DNA from 4 places in the Brevibacterium sp. GP-SGM9 genome. Region 3 is predicted to be linked to each of the others. Evidence: riboswitches for the same ligand, from Rfam matches in the RefSeq annotation. Region 3 holds a riboswitch; each other region holds the start of a gene.

Region 1 (7,331 bases), 500 kb from region 3:
AATCGGCCTCGGGGATGTCGGGGAACAGGTCGCGCAGCATCGGCCCATGGTCGGGGACGAAGGTGCTCACCTGACCGGAGAAGCGGAAGATCGTTCCCCACACCAAAGGCGTGCCCGTGAGCTCGGCGGCATCATTGGACAGATACCGGGTCGCGAAGTTGTCGGCCCCGTCGATGACGAGATCATGGGAGGCGAAGAGCTCGAGCGCATTGTCCGGGCTCAACCGGTTCCTGATCGCCCGCACCCGTGCGTTCGGGTCGAGCCGGAGGAGCGCATCCCGCGCCGAATCGACCTTCGCCCGGGAGACGTCGGCATCGCGATGGAGGATCTGTCGCTGCAGGTTCGAGGTTTCGACGACATCGTCATCGATGACCGTGAGCGCACCGACTCCCGCCGCTGCGAGGTACTGCAGCACGGGTGCGCCGAGTCCGCCCGCCCCGATGACGAGCACCGAGGCGGCCCGCAGCCGCCGCTGTCCCTCGAGACCGATGCCCGGCAGGCTCAGGTGGCGGGCATAACGAGCGAGTTCGTCCCGGGAGAGCTCTTCCCCGGGTTCCACCAACGGCCCGGGATTGATCGCCGTGCTCACAGCGACTCCACCATTCCGGCGAAGCTCGAGGACGCGAGCGCCAAGGGCCGTTTCGGGATCCGACCGGCACCGGCGGCGAGATGTCCGGCCTCGACGGCCAGAGCCATCGCTCGGGCCATGGAGTTCGCATCGTGGGCGCGGGTGACCGCTGAGGCCAGGAGCACCGCGGTGCACCCGAGCTCCATCGCCAGAGCGGCATCGGAGGCGGTGCCGACACCGGCATCGAGGATGATCGGCACCTGCGCCCTGGCAACGATGGTTTCGATGTTGTGCGGGTTGAGGATGCCCAGACCGCTGCCGATCGGGGCCCCGGCGGGCATGACCGCGGCCACCCCGGCGTCTTCGAGCCGTTTGGCCAGGGCCGGATCGTCGTTCGTATAGGCGAAGACGGTGAACCCGTCGAGGACGAGTTCCTCGGCGGCGCGGAAGAGTTCGATCGGGTCGGGCAGCAGCGTGTCCTCATCGGCGATGACCTCGAGCTTCACCCAGTTCGTCTCGAGTGCCTCCCGCGCCAGCTGGGCGGTCAGTATCGCGTCCCTGGCCGTATAGCAGCCGGCGGTATTCGGCAGGACGCGGATGCCCAGGTCCTGCAGGAGTGCGAACACCGAATCGCGGGACTCGGCATCGAAGCGCCGCATCGCCACGGTCGTCAGCTCGGTGCCCGAAGCCTGCAGCGCCTCGGCGAGGATGCTCAGGGAACCGGCTCCGCCCGTGCCCATCACGAGGCGGGAGTTCATAGCCGCTCCATCGATGGTCCAGCTCATCTCAGCCTCCCTGCACAGCGGTGACGACGTCGACGGTGTGGCCTTCGTCCAGAGCGAACTCGGCCCATCGGCCGCGCCGGAGGACCTCTCCGTCGACGGCCACGGCGATGCCCAGACGTGTGCCGTCGCTCGGGGTGCCGTCGGGGCGAAGATCCCTGCCGACGATGCCGGCGACGAGCTCGAGCGCCGAGGTGGGGCCGGCGAGTTCGTGTTCCTCGCCGTTGAGTGTGATGGTCGTTGTCATGAGCGGCTCCTTGCCGTGGTCGCGTGCGGGGCAGTGAAGTTGAGGTCGGTGTCCGGGGGACGGATGTGGGCCGGAGTGGTGAACCGCTCCGGAGACACCGCATCGAGAGCCCCGGCCGGCAGCCACTCACAGTCCTCGTCGCAGGTGACTCCGCTGTCGGAGGCGAGTTCGGTGGCGAGTTCGGCGGTGAGTCTGCCGCCGAAGGGGGCGAGCAGGATGCCGTGGCGGAAATAGCCGGTCGAGATCACGCACCCCGGGTCGATGCGGCCGATGATCGGCACATCGTCGGGCGAACCGGGTCGGGCTCGGGTGGTGATGTCGGTGATCTCGGCGTCGAGGATGCCGGGGACGAGTCGTTCGCCGTCCTGGAGCAGCCGGTGGACTCCGCCGGCGTTGAGCCCGCCGCGTCCGTCCTCCCGGGAGGTGGCTCCGAGCACAAGCTCCCCGTCGGGTCGCGGCACAACATAGATGGGACGAGCATTGACCAGACCGCGGACGGTGCGGGTGAGCAGAGGCGGCGAACTCTCCGGTAAGCGCAGACGGATAACCTCGCCCCACACCTCACGCAGCGGCAGGCTCGGGGCCCCGATGATCTCATTGCAGCCAGCCCCGGCGGCGATGACGACCTGGTCGGCTTCGAGCCTGCCTCCGTCACCGAGGTCGACTCCGCAGGTGCGCTGCCCCGACCGGACCAGACCGGTCACTCGCTGGGTGACGAGATGATCGGAGACGGCCGAGAGAAGTGCCGCAGACAGCCGGCGAGGATCGATCGCATGGTCGCCGGGGATCCTCACCGCCCCGCACACGCCCGGCCCCAGCGAGGGTTCGAGCTCGCGGGCCGTCGACCCGCTGAGCAGCGTGGTCTCGAAGCCGTTCGCCTGCTGTAAGGCGGTGAGTTCGCGCAGCGAAGCGAGATCCGCCCGGTCTCCGGCGCAGACGAGGGTCTCGGCGTACGAATGCCCCAGATCGTGACCGGTCGCGCTCGCCACCGCTGCGGCGAACTCCGGGTAGAGCTCGGCGGAGGCGCGCATGAGCGGATACAGGGGAGACTGACCCCAGGCCACCTCGGCGGCGGGGGCGAGCATCCCAGCGGCGGCATGCGTGGCACCCGAGATGGGGGCAGGATCGACGATGGTGACGGCGGCACCGGAACGGCGCAGGAACCAGGCCGTCGACAGGCCGATGATCCCGGCCCCGACCACAATGGCGTGCATGGGCTTCTCCCTCCGGCGGCATGATCCGCATCAGGTCTGACGGTCGGCACGAAGCCCTCTCAGCCTCTTTATGAGGCTCCCGCGAACTCCTCTACTCTAGGATCATGGCCGCCGATAAGACAATGCGCACCGCAGTCCGAGACGCTCCGAGTCCGTCCGAGACCAGGACCAGAGGCTTCCGCGAAGACCGGCTCGAGGAGGCGAGGCTCTACGTCTGCACCGATGCCCGCAGTCAACGAGGCGACTTGGCCGAATTCCTCGACGCCGCCTATGCCGGAGGAGCCGATATCATCCAGCTCCGAGACAAGGGCCTCGAAGCCCGCGCGGAGATCGACGCGCTCATGGTGCTCAGAGAAGCAGCACACCGGCACGGAAAGCTGTTCTCCGTCAACGACCGTGCAGACGTCGCACTCCTCGTTGGCGCCGACGTCTTCCACGTCGGACAGGGAGATCTCACAAGTACGCAGGCACGGGACGTGCTGGGACCCGATGTGATCCTGGGGCGATCGACTCATTCCCTCGAGCAGGCGAAGGCCGCCGAGGCGGACCCCGACGTGGACTACCTGTGTCTGGGTCCCGTGTGGGAGACCCCCACCAAACCCGGCCGCGCAGCCATCGGGCTCGAGCCGCTGCGTGGCCTCGGTTCGGCGGTGAGCAAGCCCTGGTTCGCGATCGGCGGGATCTCTTACGGTGAGCGCCTCGCCGAGGTGACTGCGGCAGGAGCCGGTCGCATCGTCGTCGTCCGTGCGGTCACGGAGGCAGATGATCCCCGGGCGGCCGCAGGCGCGCTCAGGACCGCAGTGACGACGAATTCTGATGACAGCAGCGAGGTTCGCTGAGATGGGAGCACAGGACATGAAGATCCTCATCGCCGGCGCCGGAGCCACCGGCGGCGCGTTCGGAACCCGGCTGCTCGAAGCCGGACGTGACGTCACCTTCCTCGTCCGTCCGGCACGGGCGGAGAAGCTGCGCGCGAACGGCCTGCGCTTCATCGCCCCGGGGGAGGATCAGACGAACGACGTTGCCGTGCTCATTGCCTCCGAACTCGCCGAGGCGGCCGGGCCCGAACATGGCGACACCGCATTCGACCTGGTGATCGTCGCCGTCAAGGCCAACGGTCTCGAATCGATCATCGACGACATCCGCCCGGCGGTGGGCCCCGGAACGCAGATCATTCCCTTCCTCAACGGCATGGCACAGATCGACCGGCTGACGCAGGAGTTCCCCGGGCAGGTCCTCGGCGGACTCGTCAAGATCGTCGGCACCATCAAAGACGATGCGATCGTCCAGATGACGGATCTGGCGGTGATGACCATCGGCGATCTCGACGGAGCCGAGGTTCCGGCCGACATCAGTAAGACACTCGACGTCCCCGGCTTCAAGCTGCAGATCATCGGCACCATCGTCGACGGACTGTGGGAGAAATGGGTCTTCATCGCCGCCGCCGGTGTCGTCACCTGCCTGTTCCGAGCCCCGGTGGGAGCGATCATGGAAGCAGGCGGCCGGGACCATGTGGTCGCCATCGTCGACGAACTCGAGGCCATCGCCGCGGCCGCCGGTCATCCGGTGTCGAAGAGCTCGCGGGAGATGACACTGTCGATGCTCACCGCTGCAGGATCGGAATTCACCTCATCGCTCTACCGGGATGTGACAGCGGGTCTGCCGAGCGAGACGGAGCACATCCTCGGCGATCTGGCCCGAGCGGCGAGCGAACTCGGTGTGGCCACGCCCCTGCTCGACCTCACACTTGTGCAGCTGCGAGCGGGTGAGTCCCTCCGAGTGCGGTGACCTCGTCCTGACCGCGGCGCAGCATCGCCAGATAGGCCTCCGTCGGTACAGTGTGTTCGACGTCCGCGGCGCCGTGCGGGGCCGTGAACGTGATCAGCGGCACCTCGTCCCGGCGGCCGAGGACGAGCAGCGTCTCATAGCGTCCCGGTCCGACGGCATGAGAGGCACCGGAGGGCAGTTCGAAGGCGAGCCGCTCTACGGAATTCTCCGCAGACGGGGCGCGGTGCATCTCCTGTTCGGCGACATCCGCGAACTGTTCGGCGGTGATGAGATAGGCCTTGGCCGGCGTGGGACCGGGCACGGCGTGGTCGTAGGATGCCATGCCGCCGCCCCAGACACTGGAGTTCCCGGCGAAGTAGATCGAGCCGTGCAGTTCGATGCCGGACTCCGCCCGCGGCTGACTGTGGTCCCGCGCCCCGGGATAGGTGACGAACGCTCCCTCGGGACGACCGCCCTCGAGATAGCAGGCGAGCCTGTTCCGGGCCATGTTCGATCCGTAGCTGACGTACCAGACGAGTGATTCAGACATCTCCGTCTATCGTGCCATGTCGGCCTGAACTGTCGTCGAGCGGGTCGGTTCTCGGTGTGTCCGACCGGTGCCGTGCGGAGAGGATCGGTGCTCGGCGATCCGCCGGACCACCTCGGCGATGACGGTCACCACGAGGGCGATCCCGACTCCCAGCGCCACACCGAGCAGGGGACGGTCCTCGAAGACCAGCCCGCCCAGCAGGCCGATGGATGTGGAATAGCTTGCCCAGGCGAGCGCACCGAGGGAATCGAAGATCAGGAACCGTCCCACCGGAAACGCGAGCACCCCGGAGGCGATCGTCGCCGCCGTGCGCCCGCCGGGCACGAATCGGCCCGCGATGAGCGCGGCACCGCCTCGGCGGGAGAAGATCTCCTCGGAACGGGAGAGGACCCGGCCCAGGCGCGGATGGCGGCGCCACCGTTGGACCACTCCGCCCCCGCTGCGACCGACGAGGTGGGCGGCGAAGTCCCCGGCTACCGCACCGACGACGGCCGCGGTGAGCAGACCGAGAGGATGCGGCTGCCCGGTGGAGGCATAGGCGGCCGCCGTGATGAGCACCGTCTCGGACGGGACCACGGGCAGCAGCGAATCGAGTCCGGCGCAGACGAGGATGAGCAGGTACACCCATGGGGAGGTCACGGTGTCGGTGAGCATCTGCAGGGCGAGGTCCATACTCATCTACGGTAGTGACCCGCAGAGACGGCGGATACGAGGCACAGCGCAGGGCTGAGGTCGGTGGACCCGAGCACGGCCTGAGGTTCACCCGGGGCGTGCGCGCAGGCATGCCGGCGTCGGTATGCGGGAAACCGGAAGTTCGGACTGCGGTCGAACCCATGGGCGCGGGCAGACCCGCGTTGCTACGATCGACCCATGCCCTGGCCGATGTCGCTGACCGCTCGGATTCCCCGCGAGTCCCGCATGTTCGCGACCCGTTGGGCGGCAGCAGTGTGGGGCGTGCTCTGGGGCGGACTGCTGTTCCTGCCCCTCATCCTCGTCTCCTGCCTCCCGCCGAGCTCCCGGTGGGCGCACAGAGTCAGCGGCTGGGAGCGCGCACGCCAGTTCCGCGGCTTCGGGATCAGCCTGGGCCCGGATCCGGGACGACGCGTGTTCTTCTTCCTCAACGGCCTCATCGCCATCCTCATCCTCATCCCGGTCCTCAATCTGGCCAGCGGCTTCCTCTTCGTCACCCTCGGCTCGCTGATCCAGGGACTCTTCATCGGCGGCAGCATCACCATCGGCTTCGACGCCTGGACGATCACCCAGCCGACGCTGTTCGTCGGCGTCCTCTACGGGGCGGCGAACCTGCTGGGTGTGATCGCGCTCGCCGAGGCCGCGAGCTGGCTGCACGGGAAGGTCGACGGAATGGTCACCGAGGTGACCCGGCCGCATGCTCATCACACCCGCATCACCGAACTGCTCAAGACCCGACAGGGCGTGGTCGTGGCCATCGACGAGGAACGGCGCCGGATCGAACGCGACCTCCACGACGGGGTGCAGCAGAACGTCGTGTCCCTGTCGGTGCTCATCGCCCGGGCACAGCGTGCGCAGGATCCTGCCAAGGTCGCCCACCTCCTCGACGATGCGCTGGTCCAGTCCCAGGACCTCATCGATGAGATGCGGGAGGTCGCCTGGAGGGTCTACCCGACGGCACTGGACGAACACGGTCTGGGCACCGTGCTCAACCGGGTGGCAGATCACTGCCCGATCCCGGTGACGATCCTTACGGTCCCCGACCGACGGGTGCCCCAGGCCATCGAGTCCGCCGCCTACTTCGTCGTCCGGGAGGCAGTGACGAACGTCGTCAAGCACGCCGAGGCCGCATCCATCACGATCAGCGTCACCGCCGGGGAGCAGGCCCTCATCGCCGAGGTGGTCGATGACGGCCGTGGGGGAGCGGACCCGCACGGAAGCGGGCTGCAGGGACTCTCCCGCCGGGTGGGAGCCCTCGACGGCAGACTGAGCATCGACAGCGACGAGAAGACCGGAACCACTGTGAGAGCGGAGATCCCCTATGCCTGAGACCATTGCAACCCCGCACGCCTCGGAGACCGCCGAGGCGATGCGGGTCGTCCTCGCCGACGATGCTGTGCTGCTGCGTGAAGGAGTGCGCAGCCTCCTCGAAGACGAGGGCATCTCCGTCGTCGCCTCGGTCGATGACGGAGAGCAGCTGCTCGAAGCCGTGGCCGCACTGCGCCCGAACCTC
Region 2 (7,331 bases), 1.8 Mb from region 3:
ATCACCGAGGCGGAGGGCCGCGCAGCCGCTCGTGCGGTCATCGACGCGGCAACCAGTCTGGCCCTCCACTACGCGTAAGCGCGGGGCATCGCTCGCAATGCGGATCTGCCTCTATCTTTCTCCGCCGATTCGGGAGAAACTGGAAGCAAGCATTCGAGCCGGGTGTGAGGGGGCCGACATGGATCTGCTGATTCTGTTCATCATCGGAGTGTGTTTCACGACGGTTGTGTTCTTCATCGGGCGTTTCGCCTGCCCACGACATGATCGGGTGCCCCTCAGCGAAGTCGATCACGTCCTGCTGTGGACCACTCTGCGTCGCGGCTGGCATGCGATGGGGTCGTTCGGCCCGCTTCCGCAACATCCCGAGGACCCGTCGGGCACGACAAGGGCCTAATATCCCTCGTTGTCCCGGGGCCGTGATCCCCGCGACCGACCGAAGGACGCGGCCGACCTTCAATTGTCTGCAGGTGCTCAGCCCTGAGTGTCTGCCGGTGCTCAGCCTTGAGTGTCTGCCGGTGCTCAGCTCTGCGGTGTGAACACCGCCGGGTCCCAATCCTGCATGGCATGTGCCGAGGCCCAGAAGTGGAGTTCGTAGACGCAGGCCTGCTCGAAGGCCGCCCGCATCCGGGCCGCCTCCTCGGCGGGAGCACGGTCGAGTTCCTGTTCGAGGACGCCGACGGCCTGCCTCGTCGATTCGTCGAATTCCGGTGAGTCGTAGGTCTGCACCCAGGTGCGGTACGGGTGGTCCTCGCTCATCTGCCCGGCCCGCGCAACCAGCACCTTTCCCATGTGCGCGTACACCCAGAAACATGGGAGCACCGCGGCCACGCCCTCACCGTAGGATCGGCTCGCCGAGGTGGCCACGAGGTAGGACACATACCCCAGTGTGGTCGGTGAGGCCTTGAACCTGCTGCCACGCTGAGTGAGGTCCTCATGTGCGGCGGCCAGGCGCGAATCGGCGAGGAGCTCCTCGTGCATCTGCTCTTCGACGGTGATCGCCTCCGCCGCCGAGGTGGCCCAGAACCGGGATTCGTCCCGATCCGTGGTCTTCGCGGCCAGGAAGGACATCGCCTTCGCGTAGCCGCCCAAGTAGAGGGAGTCCTGATTGATGTAGTTCGTGAATGCCACCGGGTCGAGGCTGCCGGCGGCGAGCTGCTCGAGGAAGGGCAGCGCTTCGATCTGCTCGACGATGGGCCTGACGTGGTTCCAGAGCTGAGTCGTCAGCGGGCCTGCGGCGAAATCCGTGGTCATGTGTCTCTCCTCAAATGGATCGGTCTGGGGTCGGCGAGTCTGTTTTGCCGCGCCGGCTGCGCGAACTGCCCGGCGGGGTCGGCGAACTATCTGCGGACGATGTCGACCTGATGGTCGACGGGGCCATGCGCACCCTCGGGGTCGAGGCTGACCTGCCAGTCCGCGGCGGAACGCAGGGCGCGGGCCAAGTACTCCAACCCGTTCTCCACGGCCTCGCGCAGGAGTTCGGCGCCGACTTCGTCGGCCGCGCGTTCGCGTCTGAGCACGGCCACCTCGGCGGTGATCGCGGCGGACAGCGTGCACCCGGTGCCGTGCGTGTTCGCCGTCGCGACCCGCGGGTGGGAGAACTCGGCGATCACGCCCTCGGAACTTACGAGGACATCGGCGACGTCCCCGTCACTGGCGTGCCCGCCCTTGAGGAGCACGGCCCGAGGGCCGCGAGCCAGGAGCTGTTCGGCCTGCTTCAGCATCTGAGCCGGCGACTCGGCCACGGGCACATCATCGCCGAGGAGCAGGGCCGCCTCGGGGAGGTTCGGGGTGATGAGATCGGCGACGGGCAGAAGACGATGGCGCACGGCATCGACGGCATCGAGGTCGAGCAGCCGATGACCGGAGGTCGCGACCATCACCGGGTCGACGGTGAAGAAGCCGAGCTCCCCGCGGCCGGCGCGTTCGGCGACGAGCTCGACGAGCGAACGGGTGCTGAGCATCCCGGATTTCGTGGCGTCGACGGGCATATCACCCAGCACGCTGTCGAGCTGATCGGAGACGAAATCGTCGTCGATCGGATAGACCCGGGAGACCCCGTGCGTGTTCTGCGCGACGAGCGCGGTGATCGCGGTGGTCCCGAGCACCCCACGCGCGGTGAAGGTCTTGAGGTCTGCATGGATGCCCGCTCCCCCGCTGGGATCGGTGCCCGCAATCGACAGGGCGATGGGCGGCCGGGTGCTCATACCGGATCCTCCTGCGCGCCGGAACCGTCGCCGAATTCCCCCAGCAGTGCCGCAGCCGCCGCCTCCGGATCCGCAGCCCGGCAGATCGCCGAGACCACGCAGATCCCGATCAGCCCCCGTCCCCGCAGCTCACCCGCACGCTCGGTGCTGATGCCGCCGATGGCGACCGCCGGCAGACCCGCCAGTCCGGCCAATTCGCCGAGGCGGTCGGGCCCGATCCCATCCGGTGCGTCGGATTTCGTCGTCGTATCGTAGACCGGGCCGATGCCGACGAGGTCGACGACGCCCGTCTCCCGGGCCGCGGCGAATTCGGCCGCGTTCGCCGCGGACAGTCCGATGAGCGGTGCGGGGCCGAGTCGTCTGCGGACCTCGGTCACGGAAGTGTCGGACTGGCCGACGTGGATGTGGACGTCCTCGCCCTCGGCGATGAGACGCTCGGCCACGGCCACTCGGTCGTTGAGGAAGACGGGTACCTGCCGGTCGGTCCCGGCCACCGCCTCGGCGACGGCACCGATGACCTCCCGGGTCAGGGACTCGAACGCGGTGTCGTCGATGTCCTTATCACGGACCTGGACGATGCCGACTCCCCCGGCGACGGCGGCGCGCACGGTCTCGGCGACGCTGCGACCGGCCTCGCGGCACTGGGCGGAGTCGGTGACGAGGTAGAGACGGGTGTCGATGCCCGTCAGACGGTCGGTGGCCGCGGACTTGCTCGAGGTCACGCTCATGACTGCGGTCCTCGGTCGGCTGCGGTTCCGGCAGCGTCTGCGGCCTCGGACTCGGCTGCGGTTCCGGCGGAATCTGGGGCCACGGTCCCGATCTCGACAGCAGCCTCGGCGATCTGCTCAGCCGTCGTCGCATAGAGAGCGTCGAGGAAGTTCACCGAGTAGCTGCCGGGCCCGTTCGCCCCGACCGCCGCGGCCTGCCCGGCGACCTTGAAATGGGCATGGGCGGCGATCACGGCAGTGAACTTCGCTGCGGCATCGGCCTGGCCGGCACCGGCCTTCTCGACACCGGCGAGGTAGGCCGCGGTGACCGCCCCGAGCGAACACCCGGTGCCGATGACCAGCGGCATGAAGTCGTGTCCGCCGGCGATCCGGGCGACATGGTCGACACCGTCGATATGGGCGACGACCGCATCCCTGGGCCCGGAGACCGCGACCACGGCTCCGGTCGAGCGCGCGAGTTCCGCGGCGGCCGGGACCACCGCATCCACCTCGTCGGTGGATTCGACTCCCCGGCCGCCCGCTCCGGCGCCGGCCAGAGCCGCGATCTCCGAGGCGTTGCCGCGGATCGCGGTGGGGCCCGACTTCGCAGCCCGGTGGATGCGAGTGGTGCGGAAGTCCACGGCCCCGATGCTCACGGGATCGAGCACCCACGGTGTGCCGTCGTCGAGAGCCGCTTCGGTGGCGGCGTCGGCGGCGAGGAACTGCTGGTTCGTGGCCGTGCCGAAGTTGACGAGGAGTCCGCTGGAGACGCGGGTGAACTGTGCGGCATCGGCGTCGTGGTCGAGCATCGCCGGGGAGGCGCCGATCGCCAGGAGCACATTGGCACTGAACTGCTGCACCACGGTGTTCGTGATGCATTGGATGAGCGGGTTGCCGGCACGCAGTCGCTCGTGTGCGGAACGGAGACTTCCCGGCAGGTCGCCGAGGCTCCCGAATTCAGAACGCAGGTCGAAGTCAACCATGACGATCCCTTCGCTAGTATGGCCCAGATCAGGTTCGATGGGTGTTCTCTCAGCCTCATCGAAATCCGCGGCTGCGGATCCTCATGAGGCACCCCATGTCATTGCCCTCGACTCTATCAGTCGCTCCCAGCGTGGCGATTCCTCTCGCAGTGAACTCGTCGAAAGCAGAGCTGAGCGTCGAGGGCAGACTTCAGAAAGTCTGCCCTCGACGCTCAGGTGCGCGCTCGTTCGGCTACCCCCTGCCCACGTAGCGTTGGCCGCGACGGCTGAGCGCGTCGATGACCACGGCGGCCAACAGCACGAGTGCGGTGATGATCTGCTGCGCATCGGAGTTGAAGCCGATGAGATAGAGACCGTTGTTGATCGACCCGACGACCAAGGCACCGAGCACGGCCGCCCACGCCGTTCCGCGACCGCCGAAGAGCGAGGTGCCGCCGATGACCGCCGAGGCGATCGCATTGAGCAGGTCCTGGGTCGGCACGAGCGTCGATCCGGCGTTCGTCGTCACCCCGGCCTTGATGAAGCCGAAGAGCGCGGCAAGAGTTCCGGCCGCCATGAACACGCTGATCCGCACCCAGGTCACCCGGATGCCGGCACGCCTGGCGGCCTCGACCTTGCCGCCCACGGCATAGATCGACCGACCGTAGCGGGTCTTGCGCAGCACCAGATCGATGACGATGGCGATGACGATCATGAGCAGGAACGGCATCGCCAGACCGAAGTCCTGATTGATGAGGACGAGGAAGCCGAAGACGATCGCGAACAGCAGGACGATCCGCACCGTCACCGAGGTCCAGCTCGGGGCTTCGAGGCCCTCACTGTGCCGTCGCAGCTTCGAGTAGATGATCCCGGCGCCGAAGCCGATGATCGCCACCGCACCGAAGACATAGGCCCAGACTGCGGGGAAGTAGAAGTTCGCGAAGTCGAAGGCGAAGGTGTCCGACATCGACAGGTTCTTCTGCGTTCCCAGGGTGGTCAGCGTCAGCCCGGTGAAGGCGAGCAGACCGGCCAGGGTGACGACGAAGGCCGGAATGCCGATGACGGCGAAGAACCAGCCTTGGATGGCGCCGACGACCAGGCCGAGCAGCAGCATGATGATCAGCGCCAAGATCGGCGGAACGCCCTGCCTGACCACGAGCACGCCGAGCAGCGAGGCCGCCAGACCACCGAGTTGGGCGAGCGAGAGGTCGATCTCACCGAGGAGCAGGATGAGGTTGATGCCGAGTGCGAGGATCGCAATATAGGCGACCGTCGAGGACAGATTGACGAGATTGGCCGGTGACAGGAAGCTGCTGTTCGCCGATTGGAAGACGATGACGATGACGACGAGGGCGAGGATGACCGGCAGCGAACCGAGCTGGCCCTCCTTGACGCGGCGGACGAAGGTCGCGAAGAACCCCTCATGGGAGATCCGCTCGTCGGTGATGAATGCGTTGCGGGTCATCGGCGCTCACCCCTCCGGGTCGCCCGCTGCGTGACGACGTTGTCGCTGGCACCGGTGATCGCGGCGACGAGCACGTCGGTGCGCTCATCCCCGTCGAAGTCGCCGGCATCCTTGCCCAGACGCAGGACGTGGATCCGATCGCAGACGGCTTGGACATCGGCCATATTGTGGCTGACCAGCAGCACCCCGAGGTCACGTTCCTTGAGCCGTTCGATGAGGTTGAGCACCTCGGCGGTCTGGGCCACGCCCAGGGCCGCGGTCGGTTCGTCGAGCATGACGATGGAGGGATTGCCGAGTAGGGAGCGGGCGATCGCGACCGTCTGCCGCTGACCGCCGGACAGAGCCGCGATCGGCACCCGCACACTCGGGATCTTCGCCGACAGTGACCGCAGGAGCTCCCAGGACTTCGCTTCCATGGACACCTCGTCGAGGACTCCTCCCCGGGTGTTCTCATGCCCGAGGAACAGATTGGCCACGACGTCGAGGTTCTCGCACAGCGAGAGGTCCTGGAAGACGGTGGCGACTCCGGCCTTCTGCGCGTCCTTCGGGGAGGAGAACTTCTGCTGGGTCCCGTCGATGATGAGTTCGCCCTCATCGGCACCGTGGACTCCGGCGATGACCTTGATCAGCGTCGATTTGCCGGCGCCGTTGTCGCCGACGAGTCCGACGACCTCGCCGCGGCCGATGCTCAGGTTGATGTCGGTCAGCGCCTGCACGGCGCCGAACCGTTTGTTGATTCCGCGCAGCTCGAGCACGGGCTCGCTGCCGCCTCTCGGCGACCGTGGTGAGGCGGAGGCCGTTTCGGATGTCTCAGGTGTCATCTGTTCCTACTTGTCGATGTCGATATGTGTGCCGGAGCCCGATCGGACTCCGGCACACACGCTGCGTGCTCTTACTTCACGCCTGCTTCTTCGCAGAGCTTCTGCACGTCGCCGGAGCAGATGTCCTCGGCCTTGATCTGGTCGCCGACGATGTCCTTGACCGTGTCCTTGGTGACGACCTTGGCTTCGACGAAGTCCGTCGGGGTGTCCTTGTAGGTCGTGCCGGCCTCGGGCTCCTCACCGGAGGCCAGTGCCACGGAGGCCTTGGCCGCGAACTCGGCCTGCGGCGGGATCGACTTGTAGATCGTGGCGAACTGGTCGCCCTTGAGGATGTTCTGGAGACCGTCGACCTCCGCGTCCTGACCGGTGACCACGGTGTCGACCTTGGCCTTCTTCGTCGCCGCCAGGACGCCGCCTGCTGTTCCGTCGTTGGCCGCGTAGATCGCGATCGGGTCCTCGTCGGAGCTCTGCAGCTGTCCTTCGACCCACTGGCGAGCGTCGTCGGGGTTCCAGTCGAGGGTGTCGTGACTGCCGGCGATGTCGACGCCGGCGCCCTTGAGGGTCTCCTCAGCACCGGCCTTGAAGTCCGCCGCGTTCGGATCCTTCGGATCGCCGTTGACCATCCACACGGGCCCGGACTTCGGGTCGACGCCTTCGGCCTTGAGCCCGTCGAGGACGGCCTGCCCCTGGAGGTTGCCGATCTTCTTGTTGTCGAAGGAGGTGTAGTAATCCGCACCTTCGAAGAAGCGGTCGTAGGAGATGACCGGGATCTTCTTGGCCTCGGCCTTCGACAGGGACGAGGCGACAGCGGAGGCGTCGACCGGGTCGAGGACGATGGCGTCGACGCCTTCGGTCACCGCGGCCTCGACCTGCTGCTGCTGTTGGGTCGCGTCCTGGTTGGCGTTGCTGTACTTGACCTTGGCATCGGGATTGGCCTCGGCGACGTACTTCTCGAAGTTCGGCTTGTCGAGGGATTCGTAGCGCGTGGTCTTCGACTCGGGAAGGAGCAGCGCGATGGTGACGTCGCCGTCACCGCCGGAACCGCTGTCGGCCTCTTCGTTGCCCTGGCCCTTCTGATTGCCGCAGCCGCTGAGCGCAAGAGCGCCGATCGCGACCGAAGCGCCGAGGAGCGCGAACGCCTTGCGGGACTGCAGGTTGTGCTTCATTGTGAA
Region 3 (7,331 bases):
TCCGAGCTGTCGGCCCTGGCCGTTCGCCACGGCGCTGCGGAATCGACCCGACGCAATGTCCCTCTGACCGTCGTCACGTCGTATACGGAACCGGTCCCCGTCTATGCGAACATGGCCTCCATGCCGCCCGAGAATGAGGCCGAGGTCGCCGAGCGGGCAGCGGAGAGGACCCTCGCCGAGGCGGTCGAACTGCTCCGCGATCACGAGGGCCCGAAGAGCTTCCGCACCGCGCCCGGCGATGCCGCCGGTGTCCTCATCTCCCTCAGCACCAGTGCCGATGTCGCCGTCGTCGGCGCCCGCGGCCGCGGCGGTTTCATGGGTCGGATACTCGGCTCGGTCTCCACCGCCCTGCCCGCCCATGCGCACTGCCCGACGATCGTCGTGCCCCGGCACTCAGGCTCCGGAGAGCACTCGCCGGCTGCAGGGCAGGAGTCCGGTCCCGTCGCTATGGCCGTGGACGGCTCGGAGGCCGGCCGGGTCGCGATGTTCACCGCGGCCCAGGAGGCCTCGCTTCGGCGCACCGGGCTCGAGATCATCTGCATTCTTCCCGCGGGCGAGGAATGGCTGTACTGGTACCCCGACCTCGAACTCAGCTCCGAGGTCACCGGGCGTCGCCAGAAGCAGCTTGAGACTGCCCTGGGCACGGAGGCCGAGGGGCTGCAGGCTCAGTTCCCCGAGCTGCCGATCACCACCTCGGTGCCGGTGGGCGATCCGAAGTCGACGATCGTCGAGACCACCGGCCGTGCCCAACTCACGGTGCTGGGCACACGCGGTCGCGGAGCCGTGAAGTCGGCGCTGCTTGGCTCCGTCTCCCGCGGAGTCCTCAATCATGCCGCAGGCCCGGTGATGATCGTTCCCAGCTGAGCTGGTGTCGATCCCAACTGAGCGGGTGTCGCTCGCTTTGCGAGCGGAGGGCTCAGTGACTGCAAGCGCGACGGCGACGTCTGGCGAGGAGCACCAGTCCGGCACCGAGGAGAACGGCGGCGGCGCCGATGGCGACCGGCAGTCCCATCTCACCGCCGGTCCGGGGCAGGTCGCCGCCGACCGGGTCTGTGCTACCGGCACCGGCGTCGTGGGAGTCCGAGTCGGACTCCGCTCCGGCAGCGTCGGATTCCGCCTCCGCGCCCGGGTCACCTTCTCCCCCGTCGGAGCCTGCTTCTTCGCCCGCGCCGGCCTCAGCGCTTTCATCTGCCGTTGCTTCGGTGCCGCCTGAGTCAGCTTCGGTGCCGTCGGCGCCCGCATCCGCTCGGGCGCCAGCGTCGGAATCCGCTTCAGAACCAGTATCGGTGTCCGCTTCGGCAGCATTCGCCTCGGAACCCGCGTCCGTGCCCCCTTCAGCGCCTTCGGATCCGGCGTCTGCCTCCGCTCCTGCACCGTCCGCCTCGGCACCATCGGCGTCCGCCTCGGCGTTCGCACCGGGATCAGGGTCCTCGTCGCCGGCTCGAGTGAGCTCGACGTCGTCGATCTGCTCGGAGGCGGCCTGAGCCGAGACCTGTCCGTCGGCTCCTGACGGCACCTCGTAGGTCGTCGCCCGCAGTGCATCGTCGGAGACCCGCATCCTAGTGAACGCGGGAACGTCGTTGTGGACGCTCTTGGCCTCCCAGTCGAGACCGGGCACGTAGTCGTAGAACTTCGACCCCGAGGACGAAGTCAGCGTTAGATAGAGGGTCTGCCCTTCGTCCTTCTCCTGCTCGCGGCCGTCATCGGATCCTTCGACCGGCTGCCCCTCGGAATCCATGAGGAAGGTCCGGTTATAGATGTGATCGTGCCCCGAGACGACCAGGTCGATGTCATTGCGAGCGGCGACCGGCGGAATCGCCTTGCGCAGCTTCTTCACATCGAGATCATCGTTGTGCGTCGCAGTCGAATAGATCGAGTGGTGGAATCCGAGGACCTTCCACCGGGCCTCGTCACCGTGCTCAGCCACAACCTCGTCGATGAACTCGGCATGCTCATCCGTGTCGAGATTGTTCGAGTTGATGTTGATGAACAACACGCCGGAGTCGATGAACCAGTAGTCGCCGCCGGAGGTGATCAGTCCGTCTCCCCCGTGATCCTGGCTGACGTTCGGTCGGTTGAAGTGCTGCTCGTATGACTTCGAGCCGACATCGTGGTTGCCGATCGTCGTCGCCTGGGGCACGGTCCGGGTCGCCTCCGGAGCGAGATACTGTGCGTACTCGTCCTGATCGCCCGCCGAGTTCACCTGATCACCGAGCGAATAGAAGAAGCGCGGCGCCTCGGCCGTGGTCAGACCCGAACTCAGCGTCCGAGCCCAACCGGTCGCATCATCGGGCTCACCGCTGCCGGAGCCGACCTGCGGATCACCGAAGACCAGGAACTCGCTGTCCCCGCCCGGCGTGCCGGTGGTGAAGGTCTCCACCGACGTGAACCCATCTTCTTCGCTGCCAACCTGGTAGGCGTACTCGGTGCCCGCTTCCAGACCGGTCATGCTCGCATGGTTGTAATGTCGCTTGAGATCGGACGAGCGACCGGAATCGGAGGTCTCAGCGCTGTCGGCGTCTTCGGGCAGCTCTTCGCCCTCGAGCTCGGAGACCTTCACCCACCGAACCTCTCCCCCATCCGAGCTCTCGCTCATCCACGACAGATTGCGGGAGAACTCATCCGCACCGACCTGCAGAACAGGATCGGTGATCGTCGAGTCCTCGACCACCTCGGCGTGAGCCGGAACGAGAGCGGCGACGAACGCGGTGAGAAGTGCGAGAACCGACGCGGAGCTGAGGGACCTGATGAGAAGCTGAGTTTTCACCAGACCATTCCTACCGAGCAGTAGTAACAGAAGAGTCTGCGGCATACGTCCCTGCCTGAAACGGCAGGTGAACGCTCCATGATGAGAACGGCTCGGCCGAACCCAGACCCTGTTGTACAGTGGTGGCTACGACAGGGGAGCGCCGCGAGGGGCGCTGAGAGTGCAGATGAAGCTGCAGACCCTCGAACCTGATGCGGTTAGCACCGCCGAAGGAAGTCGAGACTCTTCTACCCCTCCTTGATCTGAGGAGGCACAATGCCGAAAACGACCGCACCGGAACCCGCTGCGAAGACCGCACCCGCACACACCCAGGCACCGAAGACGAAGAAGTGGCGGGTCGTCGACTACGTCACCACAGCCGTCCTCGGCATCGCCGTCGGACTGATCTTCTGGGTGCTGGCCCTGAGCTGGAAGGTCCTCGAACTCGGCTTCCAGGCCTTCCCACCCTCGATCGGACTGATCGCCGGACTCTGGGTCCTCGCCGGACCCCTGGCCGGAGCCATCATCCGCAAACCCGGTGCCGCCCTGCTCTGCGAACTCATCGCCGCCGTCGTCGAAGCCGTCCTCGGTTCGCACTTCGGGGCCACCGTGCTGCTGTCCGGGCTGATCCAGGGCCTCGGCGCCGAAATCATCTTCGCGGCCTTCGGCTACCGCCGGTTCTCACTGTGGATCACCACACTCTCCGGCCTCATGGCCGGGGCCTTCATGTCCGTGAGCGAGAACATCATGTACAACGCCGAATGGCAGCCGAGCTTCCAGATCGCCTACGCCGTGTGCGCGATCGTCTCCGGTGCCGTGATCTCCGGCATCGGCGCCTGGTACGCCTACCGGGCGATCGCCCGCACCGGGGCGCTGAGCTCCTTCGCCTCCGGCCGCATCCGCTGATGTCCCTGCCGATCACGGCGCACGGCTACTCGTGGACCCATGCCGACCGCGAACGAGCCGCCGTCGGCCCCCTCGATCTCGACATCGCCGCCGGTGAGAAGATCCTCCTGCTCGGCCCGTCCGGGGCAGGCAAGACCACGCTTCTGCATGCGATCGCCGGCGTCCTGCCGGCTGAGTCGGGAGAGTCGACCGGTGAGCTGCTCGTCGGAGACGCCGCACCGGATCCTCGCCGAGGCGGCACCGGGCTGGTCCTCCAGGACCCCGATTCGCAGGTGATCTTCTCCCGGGTCGGCGACGATGTCGCCTTCGGAATGGAGAACCTGAGCCTGCCCGCCGCGACCATCGAGTCGCGCATCCCGAGCTCACTGGCGGCAATGGGCCTCGAACTGCCGGCGAATCACCCGACCGCGGCACTCTCCGGCGGCCAGAAGCAGCGTCTGGCCCTGGCCGGGATCCACGCCATGTCTCCCGAGGTCATCGTCCTCGATGAACCCACCGCGAACATCGACCCGGACTCCGCGGAAGCGGTCCGGGACGCGATTCTCGCCACCCAGGCGGCCACCTCGGCGACGATGCTCATCGTCGAACACCGGGTGAGCCTGTGGCTCGACCACGTCGACACCGTCGTCGTGATCGGACGCCGTGGATTGCTCGCCCAGGGCCCGCCGAGGCGGATCTTCGACGATCCGGCGCTGTCCGAGGTCCTGCATGAGTGCGGGATCTGGGTACCCGGGCGCCACGAGAACAGAAGCCCGGTCGAACCTGCAGATCACACCGAAAGCGAGGTGCTGCTGCGCACGAGGGACCTGAGTGTGGGGCGAGCGCGGGCGAAGGTCCCGGCCGCTGTCGGGCTCGACCTCGCGATCCGGGCGGGTGAGGTCGTGGGCATCCTCGGCCCTAATGGCGCGGGCAAGTCCACGACGGCACTGACCCTGGCCGGGCTGATCCCGGAATTCTCCGGTGAGGTCCTCGCCGAGGCGGGGCTGCGGACCGGGACGAAGCACGCCCGACCGTTCCGTTGGCCTTCGGCCCAGCTGGCGCCGCGGATCGGGATGGTCTTTCAGGAGCCCGAGCATCAGTTCCTCTCCCGCAGCGTCGCCGAGGAGTTGGCTCTGGGGCCCAAGCTCGCCGGCTGGTCGGCGACCGAGATCGATGTCCGGGTCTCCGAGCTGCTCGATGTGCTCGGTCTCGACGGTCTTGCCGAGGCGCATCCGCAGGGACTCTCCGGCGGCGAGAAGCGGCGGCTGTCGGTGGCGGCGATGATGGCTCCCCGCCCGCGGGTCCTCATCGTCGACGAACCGACCTTCGGCCAGGACGCACTGACCTGGGCGGGACTGGTCGAACTGTTCCTCGACGTGCTCGCCCACGGCACCGCGGTGATCGCGGTCAGCCACGACCACGCCTTCCTCGATGCGATCGGTGCCAGACGAGTCGAGCTTCCGGCCTCCGGGTCCGGTGTTCGGGTCGAGGCGAAACGGGGTGCTCGTGTCGACTGAGACTCGATTGCAGGCAGAACGCTCCGAGGTCGAAGACCCCAGCCAGCTCATTCCTGTGGTGCGCCGGACCGCCCTGGTCCGATGCAATCCGCTGACGAAGATCGCCGTGGCACTCATCCTCATGGTCGGGGCGCTGCTGAGCATCGACCTCGTGTCGGCGGGCGTGGTCCTCGGGTTCACCCTGCTCGGCCTGCCGGCGACCGGGCTCGACCTCTTCGCCGCGCTCAAGCGCCTGTGGTTCCTGCCGCTCGGTGCGCTGCTGGCGGCCTGGGGCACGGCAATCCTCGCGGAGAAGACCGGAGCCGTCGTCATCGATCTCGGCCTGCTGCTCATCACCACAGGCTCTCTCGATGCGGCGGCGGCGATCTTCGTCCGTGCCCTGGCCTTGGCGATTCCGCTCATCGTGCTCGCTTCGACGATCGATCCGCGCGACCTCTCCGATGCCCTCATCCAACATCTGCGACTGCCCGAGGTGGTCGTCGTCTCGGTGCTCGCGGCCTCCCGGCTGCTCGGATTGCTCGTGAGCGAATGGCAGACCCTGTCAATGGCCAGACGCGCGAGAGGTGTGGCCGGAGGATCGATCCTCCGCCGCACGGGGAGTCTATTCGGCGGAGTCTTCGTCTTGCTTGTGGTCTCGATCCGCCGCGGCACCACTCTGGCCATGGCGATGGAGGGCAGAGCGTTCGGGCGTCCCGGCAGGACGTGGCGGAGGCGTTCGACATTCGGCGCCCGTGATCTCGTGGTCGTGGTGCTCGCGATGGGCGTGTGCGTGCTCGCAATCGTCGCGGCTCATGTCCTGGGTACGTGGAACCCGATCATCGGCGGGGACTGAGAGGTCAGGATTCGCTCAGTCCTCAGACACGCTCAGAACTGCTGGAGGAAGCCCTTGAGGAAGGCCCGCCAGTCCTCGAGCGCTTCGGGGCTCGGCAGCTTCGACGCGGTGATCACCACGAGCGATCTGTCCTCGGTTTTCGTCTCGGCCGCGATCTCGCTCTTCGTCCCGTCCTCGAGGTTCGCTCTCCAGAATGAGCGCTTCGCCGTCTCCGAGGTGCGAGGTGCAGCGGAGAGAGCGACCCCGTTGAGGGATCCGTCGACGTGGGAGGCGAGCGCGGCGACGAGGTCGCTGCGCTGCCCGACGATCGTGCGGGAGACCGCGACGTCGAAGGTTCCGTCGGCGCGTTGGCCGGGCACCCGCCTGCCGATCTCCTGCTCATAGGCCACGACAGCACCCTGGACCCACCAGCCGTGTTTGTCGACGACGCCGTCGAACTGCGGATAGAGGGCATCGGCGAGTTCCTTGTGACTCGCCGAGGCTCCTCCCGCCGCTTCGAGACGCTCCCGCGTCTTCGCCCAGGGTTCTCCGAGCGCCTTCTCGATGGACTCGATGTTCACTGCCTTCGTCGCCATAGCAGAAGTCTAGTTGGCGGTGAGTCCCCCGTCGATGGTGTTCTCGGTACCCGTATCTACGTCAGTGCCGCAAGATAAATCGACTTGCAGCTGATCTGCGTTCCGCGTTTCCTGATATGAGAGGGCTTTCCCGCAAGGATTTGTTCTACATGCGGTCATTTGCCCGCGCTTGGCCTGAGTGGACGGCAAAAGTCCCACAGGCTGTGGGAATTTTTCCGTGGGGTCACATCCGAATGCTTCTGGACAAGGTTGACAGTCAACTCGCCCGAGAATGGTATGCGGCAGCAGCGGCCGAAAACGGCTGGTCCCGAAACGTGCTCGAACAGCAGATCTCCAGCAGACTGATTGACCGGGAGGGCAACGCTTCGTCAAATTTCGCTGCACATCTTGAGAAGCAGGATTCCGCGTTGGCACGCCACCTGACTAAGGATCCTTTCGTCTTTGATTTTCTGGCGCTCGGATCTGACGTTGATGAACGGCCACTCGTCGAGCTCCAGCGCCATCCCCTCCGGGACGAGCTGTCATGGGCACACCTGTCGCCGGCGTTCCCCGTCCACTTCGCCTTCATCTCCCGCACCGATGCGACCCTGTCCCCGGCCACCGAGGCGTTCATCGCCATGTCGAAGGGACCTCTGAACGACCTCCAGGGTCCGTGGTGAGGGCGATGCAGCCTCAGACCCGTTCGGCGATGAGGACGAGGAATCCGCTGTCGGTCTCAAAGGGGTGGAGTTCCCAGGTCGAGAGCTTGAGGTTGACGATCATGCCGGCGGACTCCA
Region 4 (7,331 bases), 340 kb from region 3:
TGGGACAGCAATCGGAGACCGAACTTCACGACGTTGGCAATGCCGGGAACGTCGCGGAGGGTCTCGGGCACGGATCGTTTGTCGCCGAGAGAGAGCCAGATCGCGTCGTCGACGCGCTCGAGCAGCGGAGCGAAGAACCGGTGCCATTCGGGTCCGGCCGCGCCGAGGTGGTCGACCGTTTCCGCAAGATCGTGAAATGCCAGCGCGGCGGGTTTGCCGTCGAGCGGCTGCGCATAGGAGATGTCCGGGGTGGTCAATTCCATGCCTCGGGCACGGAGGTCGAAGTCGACGAAGAAGGGGCTCGAGATCGCGAGGGGGTGGACGGCCGAGCAGATGTCGTGGGTGATTCCCGGGGCCAGGCCCAGGTCGAGGGTGCGGGCGCCGCCGCCGATGGTGGGCTGAGCCTCGAAGACCTGCACGGACAGGCCCGCGCGAGCCAGGGTCACCGCCGCGGCCAACCCGTTGGGACCAGTTCCGACGACGACTGCATCAACCTCAGTGCTCATGGGGCCAGTCTAGGTCAGAGGACAGGCACGGGTGCTCGAGCTCTGTGTTGTCGACGACCCAGGTGGCGCGTTCCCAGGGTGAGGCCTCTGCGAAGTAGAGCCGTTGCCCGCCGACTGAACGTGGCCCTATGGTTTTTCGGTGCCGATAGCTGACGGCATGAATCGTGCTGGGAGTCGTGGGCCAGTGATCTCTTCTGTCCTGCAAGAATGCGAGTCTCTGTCCTGACGCACTGTGGGCTGTTCTAAAGGTGATAGTGGTCAACAGGATCTATTTGACGAAGTCCGGATTCAGCTTCGAAGCTGGAGTCAGCAAGATAATTTGCGTTCATTTCCAAAGGGGAACGCCATGTTCACGTGCGCTCTGAATCGACAGCCGAAGCCTCGGGTCACGCTGTCTTCACTGGTGAGGAAAAGGTCTGCGGCTCAGAGATGAAACACTTCATTCTCGTGGTCGCTGCCGCGGCCGCCACCTTTCTGATCGCGGCCGCAGCAACGGTACTCACGCACAAGCAGATCGACCCGACACTGGTTCTGACTTGGGTCTTCAATACGGCGCTCATTATGGGAATCGTCGAATACGCGTGGTACTCCCGAGCGCGGTCTGCCCATGACACCGACGACCTTCGAATGGGAGGTCGTACGAGTCCCCGCGCAGACCAGCAGCCGCCGCCATTCGACGAGGAATAGCCGGATCAGGGCCTCGATCTCGGGAGCGCAGAGGCCGCGTGGCTTGTGTTCAATTTCTGGTCCGGTGGGAAACATTCTTCTTCTTGTCGATGACAATCGTCACCAGCCCCAGAAGCAGGAGTCCTGAAACGGAACTGATCCAGGCACCAGCAGAGCCGAAGAACGCTGAAACGGCACCAAAGGCCACGAGGACTGCGGACAACGTCAGATACACGTGTCGGCGGCCTCTGAATCGTTCGTCCGTGCCCTCACCAGACGCGAGCACCAGAGCTATCAGCGCGCTCAGCACCAGCGGGGCGAACTGGGTGATCGGGACGACTCCTTCGATGACCGGCATGATGACACCGCACGTCAGATAGGCGCAGTTGGCGGCAAACAGCAGCACCATCCCGGCTCGATACTTCGTCTGTTTCACTTGCACCTACTTCCGTCGTCCGTTTGCCCTTCTCCCCGACGTCAAGAGCCTGGCTCAGGCCGGAGGAATCACCACCATTCCAGGGTTTCCCCGGACCGGTGGGGATGTCGTTCCACGCGTTACCGACCAAGTCAGAGCAGAGGCCGCCGCAACCGTTGAGTGTTCCCGATGGCAGTTCAGCTCAGCCGTGGAGTATCGAGATCGGCGTTGTCGATGAACCAAGTGGCGCGTTCCCACGGTGCTGCCTCGGCGAAGTAGAGCCGCTGCCCGCCGACGTAGCGGTGGCTCGCCTCGGATTCCGGATCTGAATCGCCGAGGTGGGGAAAGCGTTGGTTTCCCCTCGGCACGGACACTTCGAAGGGAACCTTGACCCAGATGCTCGCATCCCAGATCTCGCGCAGTTCGGGACGGTGGAGGAAGATGCCGTCGACGAGGAGGACACAGTCCTCAGGCAGGTCGAGCACCTCCGGCGACACCGGTTGATCCGCATCGACGTCCCAGACCGCCGGAGTGATCACCGCTCCCCGGCGGAACGGTGCCACCACCACGCGTTCAAAGGCTGCGTAGTCATAGGAGTCGCGGTAGAAGGACTCGGGGCCTCGGCCCGCGGCATAGCGAACCGCTCGGGGGTGGTGGAAGCCATCGATGCTCACCGAGGCGACCGAACGAGCGCACGCGCCCTCTGCCGCCAACCTCACAAGCTCCTCGGCGAGGACCGTTTTGCCCGCACCGTCGAGACCATCGACGGCGACGATGGCGCGATGCCCCGGTCGCACTTCACGGATCGCTGTGAGCAGGCGGCGAAGAACTGCTCGACGCGCACTCTTCATACCGACCAGAGTAGCCGAGCCGCACCCTGCGGTCTCGGCAGCACTCGGCAGTCTCAGTGGGACTCGGCGGTCTCAGTGGGACTGTGTGAACGCCTCGGTGCCGGGCACCGCCTCGGCGAGTTCACCCTTGAGGAATTCTGCAATCCGATCCGCGGCAGCGATCCGGCCGGCCCCGCGTTCGGTGTCCTCGACGCTCGGGTTGTAGTTCGTGTTCGTGTTGATGTCGTAGACGACCTGTCGGCCATCGAGGGTCTCGATGAACTCGATGCCGGCGATGTCGATGCCCAGCTGACTCAACAGCGTCTCTAGCCTGCCGACGAGGGGAGTCTGCGCGGTGATCTCCTCCCGGCGGGTGAACGGATCGACCGCAGATGCCGATGTGCCGGGCACCGCGCACGCGTCGGCCGGGCAGAGTTCGAAGGATCCCGCGGAGACATCGACGCGCACGGCATAGTGCAACCGGCCGCCGATGAACTCGGCGCGGGTGATGAAGGGCTGCGCGGGCTGCAGGTACTCCTGCACGAGGGTGATCCCGTCGATCGGCTCACTGGACCCGCCGGGAGCGAAATCGCCTGCCGCGGCATCGAGCTCGGCATGAGAGTCGAAGCGACGCACACCGAGGCCTTTGCCGCCCTGATTGTGCTTCGTGATGAATGGGGGAGTGAAGTCCTGTGCCGCCGCGGCGAGTCCGGTGCCGCCGAAGACCGCCGAGGTGCGAGGTGCGTCGAATCCGTGCGCGACCAACTCCTGGTGCTGGCGGACCTTGCTGACCTCGAGCTCGTAGACATGCGACGCATTGATCACCGTGCGCCCCGCCGCCTCGAGCCACGCGAGCACGGCACGTCCGTACTCCTTGACATGGGAATCCGTGCGGGTATGAGCTGACGCCGAGAGCCGGGACCAGAACAGACCCTGAGGCGGCTCCGCCGTGAGGTCGATCTGAGCCTCAGGCAGAAGCCATTCGACATAGTCGACGCCGAGACGCTCGAGTGCCTGCGCAAACGGGGCGATCCATTCGGGATTGTCATGGATGATGTAGACCGCGGGACCGTCCGCGACGGGAAGCAGCTGTGTGCTCATCGGTGATACCTCGCATCCTCCAGCGGCAGTGTCGGGTGACTGAGTACACCCGCACCTCTGATCTGTTCAACAATCTTAGTCCGGGTGGTCTTATCCATGCGAGGGAAACAGAATATGGACCGAGTGCGCCGGGGTCACGAAACGTCGTTGACCGCGTACGCCTCATCGAAGAACGCCAACTCCAGATCGACCGCCCGTTGCCAGATCCGTGCCAGTCTGTCTTGCGCCGCCACGGACTCCGAGTCATCACCGGTGGGAAACACGCGGTCGAGCTCATCGACGAGGAACTGCACCCAGGCGCGGAAGTCCGTCCCGCGGTGCAGTTCGATCCACCCGGCGTGGACGTCTCGTTCCGGCAGCGGATCCGAACGCTCACCCCAGTCGAGGTAGAGCCACTCGGCGATGACGAGGACGACAAGCAGATCCGGGTACGAAGCCGAGTCGACGACCTCGTCCATCAAGTCGCTGAACCCTGCGGTCGGGACGGTCAGCTCGGGATCAGCGTAGGCGGATTCGCCGACTCCCACCTCGGCGAAGGCGCGGACGAAGTACGAATCCTCATCGGCCACGAGGATTCCGAGCTGCTTGGCGAACCGCAGCTTCGGCGTCAACTCGTCGGCGTGGGCGACGCAGGCGCCGAGCATGGACAGGAACGATTCGAAGAACTGATAGTCCTGGATCAGGTACGTGCTCATCACGGCGTCATCGACGGTCCGCGCGAACAATTCGGTGACGAACCTGTGTCCGACAGCGGCGTCCCACGCCTCTGCGGACCGGGCTCTCAGGGCGGTCACGGGTCCGCCTTCGTTCAGCTCAATAGTGGTCATTGCCGTGTCCTCACTTCCTCCGCCGGTGCTCACCGGATCAGGTTCAAAGGGTCTGCTCTTCGCACTCTCAGCGCCGCTTCTCGGCGCTCCCCTGGGGTGATTCGAGCCTAACACCAGCGCCTTCGCTCAGGGTCTCTTCTCTGCGTCAGTGCCGCGGCGTAGACTCGCATCATGGCTATCGCAAAGCAGCCCGTGGTCGTTCTCGACGCTCCTGATGCAGGCGAACTCGCCAAGTTCTACGGCGAACTCCTCGACTGGACTGTCAACGTCGATGAGGACGGAACCTGGGCAGAGATCACATCCGACTCCTGGCCGCCGATCTGCTTCCAGCAGGTCGAGGACTATCACGCCCCCAGCTGGCCCAGTCAGGCGCACCCGCAGCAGATGCACATCGACGTCATGGTCGATGACCTCGACGTCGCCGAGGCGGCTGTGACTGAACTCGGGGCAGGAAAGGCGGCCGACCAGCCGGGGGAGACCTTCCGCGTCTTCCTCGACCCAGCCGGACACCCGTTCTGCCTGTGCCAGAACTGATGAACTGAGCCGTCGGGGGCCTAGCTCGCCCGGAGGGCCGGTGCCGACGACCCAGATGCTCGCGCCCGGACCTCAGGCGTGCTCGGCCTCGCTGTTGAGCTCCTCGGCGAGGTCCTTCGCCTCCTCCTTCGACGCTGCCGACGGGGTCGAACCCCACAGGGGACGACGATTGCTCTCCGGCACGAAGTGGATGGCGATAAGTCCGACGACTCCGGCCGCCACCAGGTAGACCGCCGGCCACATGAGGAACCCGGTCGCATTGATCAGCGTCGTCATGACGAACGAAGTGGTGCCGCCGAACAGCGAGATCGAGACATTGAACGCGATCGCCAGGGCACCGGCGCGAACCATCGTCGGGAACAGCGACGGCAGAGTCGAGGGCATCGTCGCGCTGAAGCAGATGAGGCTCAGACCCATCACTAGCAGCCCGAGGAAGACGACGACGTCATTGTGACCGCGGATGAGCCACAGGGAGGGGAACGAGAGCACGATGAGCGCAATCGAACCTGTTCTCACCACGGCCTTGCGTCCGACCTTGTCCGAGACCCGTCCGATGATCGGAATGAGACCCAGGCAGGCGGCCATGACGAGGATCTGCAGGATCTGCGAGGTCAGTTCGGAGACCCCGCCGCTGCCCTGGATGTCCTCGACCATCGGGAAATAGAGCGGCATGAACGAGGTGAGCATGTAGTTCGTGACGTTCCAGGCCAGGACCAGTCCGCAGCAGGCGAGCAGGTTCGGCCACAGGGCGAAGATCTTCTTGAACTCGCCCTTGGCATGATTCTTCTGCTCCTCCTGCTCCGACAGCCTCTCCATCTCCTTGTAGGCGGGAGTGTCGGCGAGCTTCGTGCGCAGGTAGACGCCGATGAAGCCGAGCGGCAGGGCGACGAAGAACGGAATCCTCCATCCCCAGGATTCGAGGAATTCCGGGGTGGACGCGGCCTGGATGATCGTGGCGAACAGAGCGCCGAGGACATAGCCGGTGAACGTGCCGACTTCGAGCAGGCTGCCGAGGAACCCGCGCCGCCGGTCCGGAGCGTATTCAGCGATGAAGGTCATCGCATTGCTGTACTCGCCGCCGGTCGAGAAGCCCTGCAGCAGTCGGCAGGCGAGCAGCAGGAACGGCGCCCACAGACCCACGGTCGCGTAGTCGGGGATGACACCGATGAGGAATGTGCCCGCGGCCATCATGATCATCGTGATCGCGAGGACCTTGTTGCGGCCGATCTTGTCGGCCAGGGGACCGAAGAAGAGACCTCCGAGGGGGCGGACGAGGAAGGCGACGGCGAAGAGACCGGCGACGATGATATGGCCGATGGGGCCCGAATCCTTCGGCAGGAAGATGCCCTCGATGACGACCGCCAGATAGCCGTAGACGCCGAAATCGTACCATTCGGTGATGTTGCCGATGGCCGCGGCGCCGATCGCCCGCTTGGTCACATCGGGCTTGGTCACGGTGATCTCTTCCGGACGCCACCGGCGCCGGACATTGTCTGGACCGAACATGTGCTTCCCTCCCTGCTGATGTCGTGAGAGGCACACGAGAACAGTCGTTCAGGGAACCGAGAATCATGCGCGGTCGAACCCGGCATGCCCCTCGCGATTGTGAAGATCGCTCGTGCGATCGTCCGAGTCGCCCCGACCGAAAGCACCACTCAAGGCTAGTCCTCTCAGCTCCTATGGCAAGTCCTCTTCCTCTTCCGGGATCTTCTCCGACCGCAGGAGCGCTGATCTCGCGGCTACAGTGAACCCATGCGCGTGCTCACTTCGTTTCACGAACTCTCACCCGTCCCCTGGGCCAACGGCGCCGGAGAGACGACCGAGCTGGTCTCGCTCGCCGACTCCGTGGCGCTGACCCCCGGACTGCGGCGCTGGCGGCTGAGCATCGCAGCACTTGAAATGCCAGGCCGGTTCTCCTCCCTGCCGGGGATGGCGCGATCGTTCCTTCCCACCGCCGAGGTGGTCCTCGAGATCGATGGACGTGTGCACCGGGTGGAACCGCGGCAGGTCCTCCGCTTCCACGGCGAGCAGGAGGTCACTCTCCTCGAACTGTCCCGCCCATGCCATGCGGTCAACCTCATGGTCGCCGATGCCGATGCCGATGCCGATGCCGATGCCGACGCTGATGCTGTGGCGAGCGGCGGTGCAGCGGCCGCGATGCGGCTCTCAATCGACAGCGATATCGACAGTGATGCTGCGGTCGGACGGCACCGCTTCGCCGTGACCCTCGACGAGGTCCCCGGATACTCTCGCTTCCAGCTGCTCGAACTCGAGGCCGCCGAGGTGTTGCCAGCGGGGCTCGGCGCGGTCATCCTGCACTGAGGCGATACCGACTCGCAGAGCTGCCGCGCACGGCGGGCTCCCGCGGCGACCTCGTACCCGTGATCCGAGCCTGAGGAAATGGTGCGAGTCGACTGTCCTCTGCGTCACACGAACCGACGTCCTTACTGGT

What was found. A riboswitch is a leader RNA that binds a small molecule or an ion and turns the genes downstream of it on or off. The one in region 3 is predicted to bind thiamine pyrophosphate.
Region 1: linked by a shared signal. The riboswitch ahead of thiO (glycine oxidase ThiO) and the one ahead of ACH82I_RS05945 (ECF transporter S component) in region 3 are both predicted to bind thiamine pyrophosphate.
Region 2: linked by a shared signal. The riboswitch ahead of thiM (hydroxyethylthiazole kinase) and the one ahead of ACH82I_RS05945 (ECF transporter S component) in region 3 are both predicted to bind thiamine pyrophosphate.
Region 4: linked by a shared signal. The riboswitch ahead of ACH82I_RS07535 (TenA family protein) and the one ahead of ACH82I_RS05945 (ECF transporter S component) in region 3 are both predicted to bind thiamine pyrophosphate.

The regions. Positions count from the first base shown of each region.
Region 1 covers NZ_CP178563.1:791,680-799,010, reverse strand. The annotation lists gene moeB (molybdopterin-synthase adenylyltransferase MoeB) at 1-589, opposite strand, end outside; gene ACH82I_RS03595 (thiazole synthase) at 586-1,353, opposite strand; gene thiS (sulfur carrier protein ThiS) at 1,355-1,597, opposite strand; gene thiO (glycine oxidase ThiO) at 1,594-2,811, opposite strand; TPP riboswitch at 2,802-2,904, opposite strand; gene thiE (thiamine phosphate synthase) at 2,916-3,650, shown strand; gene ACH82I_RS03575 (ketopantoate reductase family protein) at 3,652-4,599, shown strand; gene ACH82I_RS03570 (histone deacetylase) at 4,553-5,128, opposite strand; gene ACH82I_RS03565 (DedA family protein) at 5,135-5,806, opposite strand; gene ACH82I_RS03560 (histidine kinase) at 5,999-7,147, shown strand; gene ACH82I_RS03555 (response regulator) at 7,188-7,331, shown strand, end outside.
Region 2 covers NZ_CP178563.1:3,469,596-3,476,926, reverse strand. The annotation lists gene ACH82I_RS15565 (cysteine desulfurase family protein) at 1-78, shown strand, start outside; gene ACH82I_RS15560 (hypothetical protein) at 179-394, shown strand; gene ACH82I_RS15555 (TenA family protein) at 520-1,251, opposite strand; gene thiD (bifunctional hydroxymethylpyrimidine kinase/phosphomethylpyrimidine kinase) at 1,338-2,204, opposite strand; gene thiE (thiamine phosphate synthase) at 2,201-2,932, opposite strand; gene thiM (hydroxyethylthiazole kinase) at 2,929-3,894, opposite strand; TPP riboswitch at 3,882-4,000, opposite strand; gene ACH82I_RS15535 (sugar ABC transporter permease) at 4,127-5,338, opposite strand; gene ACH82I_RS15530 (ATP-binding cassette domain-containing protein) at 5,335-6,159, opposite strand; gene ACH82I_RS15525 (substrate-binding domain-containing protein) at 6,231-7,325, opposite strand.
Region 3 covers NZ_CP178563.1:1,291,917-1,299,247, forward strand. The annotation lists gene ACH82I_RS05935 (universal stress protein) at 1-864, shown strand, start outside; gene ACH82I_RS05940 (metallophosphoesterase) at 917-2,767, opposite strand; TPP riboswitch at 2,891-2,999, shown strand; gene ACH82I_RS05945 (ECF transporter S component) at 3,023-3,652, shown strand; gene ACH82I_RS05950 (ABC transporter ATP-binding protein) at 3,652-5,148, shown strand; gene ACH82I_RS05955 (energy-coupling factor transporter transmembrane component T) at 5,156-5,980, shown strand; gene ACH82I_RS05960 (hypothetical protein) at 6,013-6,555, opposite strand; gene ACH82I_RS05965 (DUF1016 N-terminal domain-containing protein) at 6,630-7,214, shown strand; gene ACH82I_RS05970 (class I SAM-dependent methyltransferase) at 7,228-7,331, opposite strand, start outside.
Region 4 covers NZ_CP178563.1:1,636,568-1,643,898, reverse strand. The annotation lists gene ACH82I_RS07560 (phytoene desaturase family protein) at 1-506, opposite strand, end outside; gene ACH82I_RS07555 (hypothetical protein) at 936-1,193, shown strand; gene ACH82I_RS07550 (hypothetical protein) at 1,243-1,608, opposite strand; gene ACH82I_RS07545 (uridine kinase) at 1,785-2,438, opposite strand; gene ACH82I_RS07540 (ATP-grasp domain-containing protein) at 2,511-3,518, opposite strand; gene ACH82I_RS07535 (TenA family protein) at 3,653-4,345, opposite strand; TPP riboswitch at 4,342-4,448, opposite strand; gene ACH82I_RS07530 (VOC family protein) at 4,517-4,879, shown strand; gene ACH82I_RS07525 (MFS transporter) at 4,952-6,385, opposite strand; gene ACH82I_RS07520 (HutD family protein) at 6,632-7,201, shown strand.